Regions from separate parts of the Paracoccus sp. J39 genome, predicted to be linked through region 2. Evidence: riboswitches for the same ligand, from Rfam matches in the RefSeq annotation. Region 2 holds a riboswitch; the other holds the start of a gene.

Evidence for each region. A riboswitch is a leader RNA that binds a small molecule or an ion and turns the genes downstream of it on or off. The one in region 2 is predicted to bind thiamine pyrophosphate.
Region 1: it holds a riboswitch for thiamine pyrophosphate, as region 2 does, so the genes downstream of both, L632_RS0105830 (TenA family protein) here and thiD (bifunctional hydroxymethylpyrimidine kinase/phosphomethylpyrimidine kinase) in region 2, are expected to answer to the same signal.

Annotation. Positions count from the first base shown of each region.
Region 1 covers NZ_JAEN01000004.1:184,375-186,568, forward strand. Annotated here, with positions in the region: gene L632_RS0105825 (AI-2E family transporter) at 1-838, opposite strand, end outside; TPP riboswitch at 1,006-1,137, shown strand; gene L632_RS0105830 (TenA family protein) at 1,204-1,845, shown strand; gene L632_RS0105835 (NUDIX hydrolase) at 1,849-2,194, opposite strand, start outside.
Region 2 covers NZ_JAEN01000003.1:272,045-274,238, reverse strand. Annotated here, with positions in the region: gene L632_RS24235 (hypothetical protein) at 1-212, shown strand, start outside; gene L632_RS0104795 (HAD family phosphatase) at 279-881, opposite strand; TPP riboswitch at 1,066-1,169, shown strand; gene thiD (bifunctional hydroxymethylpyrimidine kinase/phosphomethylpyrimidine kinase) at 1,239-2,066, shown strand; gene L632_RS0104785 (FAD-dependent oxidoreductase) at 2,063-2,194, shown strand, end outside.

The DNA of each region.
Region 1 (2,194 bases), on a different contig from region 2:
TGATCACCCCGAAGGTCACCGGCGAGGGCACGCCGGCCAGCCAATAGGCCACGCCCAGGATCACCCCCTCGCCGATGGCGATCAGGGTCATGCCCGTCACGGTCGAGCTGATCGTCGCGGGCACGACGCGCGACAGCCTGCTCCAGCGGTCGGGCAGGATGCGGCGGCCGACCTGGTCGATCTGCGCCACGATCTTGTCGCCGTCGCGATACAGCACGAACAGGGTAATCAGCATGAACAGCAAGGTCAGCGCCAGATGGAAGGCCAGCGTCCCCGCCGTCACCGCGCCGCGATAGATCGCCCCGATATTCGAGCCGCTGACCAGCTGCACGATCTCGCTGATGCCGCCGGGCCGGCCGATATAGGTCTGCCAGTTCTCGTCCAGCCAGTCGCCGACCTGCGGCAGCTCGACCATCCAGCCCGGCGTCGGCGCGCCCGAGCTGTTGACCACGATCGCCCAGTTGATCCAGTCGCGCAGCTCGCGGAAGGCATAGATCAGCGCCATGGCGATGGGGATCAGCAGGAAGCAGACCAGCACCAGCACCAGCACCGTCGCCGCCCCGGTGCGGCCCAGGTTCAGCTGGCGGGCGGCGCGCTCGCGCAGGGGCCAGCTGGCCAGCGCGATCACCATGGCCGCCAGCACCGGCACCAGGAAGCCGTGGAAGAAATAGATCGAGGCCGCCACGATGGCCAGCAGCAGCCAGCGCGCGGCCGAGATATTGGTCAGAAGCGGCGGCCGGTGCAGGCGCAGGCCGACCTGTTTCGGGCTTTGCCGCGAGGCGGCGGGATCGTTCAGTTCTGTCGCGGTCGTGGGTTTCGGCATTTCGCCCGTCGTCATGGTCCCGGTCCTGACTGCGGGCGGGTAGCGCCCGCCCTGCGGCAACGAGATAACATCTCGCCCCCGGCTGCAAGACGCAATGCCGCGCCGCAGCCGGCCGGTTCCGGATTTCGCGGCTCACGATCTTGTGGGCAGGCCGTGACAGCCGCCGCGCCGCGCGCTAGTCTGGCGCCACCAAGGGGAGTCCCGGCAAGGGGCTGAGAGACCGCTGGCCTCGATCGACCCGACGACGGGCGGCGCGGTGACCCTTCGAACCTGATCCGGATCATGCCGGCGAAGGGATGGGAAGGATGCGCCTGTCTTTTGCCGGCCTCACCGCGAGGCCGAACTGCAACCCGGTCTCGCCCCAAGCCATGAGGGCCCCGATGACCGAGAGCTTTTTCGAAACCCTGCGCCGGGAATGCGCCGCGGACTGGACCGCCGCCGTCGAGCACCGCTTCGTACGCGAGCTGTTCGCCGGCAGCATCGCGGATGCGGCGATGGCGCGCTACCTGGTGCAGGATCACCGCTTTCTCGACGCCTTCCTGACGCTTCTGGGCGCGGCCATCGCCTCGGCCGACCGCTTCGAATCGCGGCTGCGCTTCGGGCGTTTCGCCGGCATGGTCTCGGGCGAGGAGAACGACTATTTCCTGCGCGCCTTCGCGGCGCTCGGCGTGGACGAGGCGGATCGCGCCGCCACCCCCGACAGCGCGCCCACCGCGGGGTTCCAGGCGCTGATGCGCGAGGCGGCGGCGACGCGCAGCTATCCCGCCGTGCTGGCGGTGTTGAACGTGGCCGAGGGGCTTTACCTCGATTGGGCCAGCCGCGCGCCGCAGCCGCTGCCCGAGCGTTTCGTCCATGCCGAATGGATCACGCTGCACGATAATGCCTTCTTCCGGGATTTCGTCGGCTTCCTGCGCGAGGAGTTCGACCGGGCCGGGCCCGGAGCGGCGGATCAGGCGCGCGACTTCTTCCGGCGCGCCGTCACGCTGGAACGGGCGTTTTTCGACGAGGTCTACGCGGCCTGACGGTCAATCCTCGACGATCTCGATCTCGGGCGGGCTGCCGGGCGGCCCGTTCGCGCGATAGTCCAGCACGATGCGCGGCAGCGCGGCCGGCGCCAGCCGCTCGCCGGTATGGCGCATCTCGGGCAGGCTCCACCAGCGGAATTCGCGGATGGCGCCGGCCTCGGGCGCGTTCCGGATCACCGGCACGAAATCCTGGGTCTCGATCAGGAAATAGTCCTCGGACTGCCGCCAGCGTCGCTGCCGCAGCGTCATCGCGACGCGGCGGCGCCAGACCAGCGGGCCAAGCGCGGGCAGGGCGAAGCCCAGTTCCTCGGCCAGTTCGCGGCGCAGGGTCTGCTCGGCGGTCTCG
Region 2 (2,194 bases):
TCGTCTACGGTGTCGGCGCGTCCAAACAGTTTGGTCGCGCTTTTGGCATGGCAATGCCGCAGGTGCCGTCGCCAGATTCCGCGCCCGTGCAGGTGAGCTTCCGAGAGCGGACGGTGTTTATATCGCCGACGCTAGCGCCGCCGAGATACCGCACTTCCGTTTGGCCGTATCTGGAGCGGGTGGTGGGGATCATCGCAAGCACCGTTTTGTAGTCACACCGATATCGATCATTTAACAGCAGCTTTCCGCAAAGCAGACCTGCTACCTGCCGGCCCTCTTCAAATCACCCCGCGCCGCGCCAGGTCCCGGCCCAGCGCCTCGGCGCCGGTAAAGTGAATCCCGTCCATGCCCAGCGCGCGGGCGCCCTCGACATTGGCCGGGCTGTCGTCGACGAAGATGCAGTCCCCGGGCCGCAGCCCGTTGCGGTCCATCAGCAGCCGGAAGATCGCCGGGTCGGGTTTCAGCACGCCGACCTGGCCCGAGACCAGGATATCGGCGAAGATCGCACCCAGGCGGGGATGCAGCTCCAGCGCATGCGGCCAGGTCTCGGCCGACCAGTTGGTCAGCGCATAAAGCGGCACGTCTCGGGCCAGCAGCGCCTCGGCCACCGCCCAGCTGCCGGGCACGGTCTTTTCGATGGTGACGGGAAAGGCCGCCAGATAGCCCGCCAGGTGCCGCGCCTCGTCGCCATGCTCGGCGCGGGCGGCGGCCAGCCCCTCGGCAAAGCTGCGCCCGCCGTCCTGCATCCGGTTCCAGCCGGGAAAGTCGATGCGGGCCATCCAGGCCTCGGCCTCGGTCCGGCTGGTGAAGACATCCGCAAAGGCCAGGACCGGATCCCAGTCGATCAGCACCCCGCCCAGGTCGAAGATCACGCTTTTCATCGCATCCTTCCCTTTCCACCGGGCCCAGATCGGCCGGAATTCCGGGCGGTGTAAAGCCCGAAACCGCCGCAGGCCGCCCGCCATCTTGCCCGGCCAGGCGGACAGATGCGTGACACCCCGCGACGGACCGGCGGCGCTCGGCCCTTGCAAAGCGGGACGCCGGGGCCTAGTGTCGCGCGAAAGACTCATACACTTGGGGAGCCCCGCACGGGGCTGAGAGGTGCCGGGCACCGACCCATCGAACCTGATCCGGGTCATGCCGGCGTAGGGAAGGGTAGAGTGATGCGGCCCCGCAATTCCCGGTCCGCCACCCATCCGCCCCACGTCCCCATGCCCGGCCAAAACGAAAGGCGGGCCATGTCGGGATTGCAGCCCCATCCCATCGCGCTGACCATCGCCGGCTCGGACAGCGGCGGCGGCGCCGGGATCCAGGCCGACCTGAAAAGCTTCTCGGCCCTCGGGGTCTATGGCGCCTCTGTGATCACGGCGATCACCGCGCAGAACACCCGCACCGTCGCTGCGGTCGAGCCGGTCAGCCCCGCCATGGTCGCGGCGCAGATCGACGCGGTTTTCGGCGATCTCGAGGTGCGCGCGGTCAAGATCGGCATGGTCGGCGGCGCAGATGTGATCACAGTCGTCGCCGACCGGCTGGCGGCGCTGCTGGCGGACAATCCGGTGCCGGTGGTGCTGGACCCGGTGATGGTGGCGAAATCCGGCGACGCGCTTCTGCCGGACGATGCCGTCTCGGCGCTGCGCGAGCAACTGATCCCGCTGGCGACGGTGCTGACCCCGAACCTGCCCGAGGCGGCGCGGCTTCTGGGTCGCCCCGCCGCCGCGACGCCCGAGGAAATGCGCGAGCAGGGCGAGGCGCTGCGCGCCCTGGGCGCCGACCATGTGCTGATGAAGGGCGGCCATGCCAGCGAGGACGCCTGTACCGACCTTCTGGTCGGGCCGCAGCCGCTGGTCCTGACGGCCCCGCGCCAGCAGACGCCCAACACCCACGGCACCGGCTGCTCGCTGTCCTCGGCCATCGCGGCGGGGCTGGCCCAGGGCATGGCGGTGCCCGATGCCGTGACCCGCGCCCATGGCTGGCTGCAAGGCGCCATCGCCGCCGCCGATGAGCTGGCGGTGGGGCTGGGCCACGGCCCGGTGCATCATTTCCACGCGCTCTGGAGACGGACATGACCGCGATCACCATCCTGGGCGCCGGGGTGATGGGGCTGTGCATCGCCACCGAACTGGCGGCGCGCGGCACTCTGCCCCGGATCATCGACCCGGCCGGCAAGCCCGGCGCGCAGGCCTGCAGCTGGCGC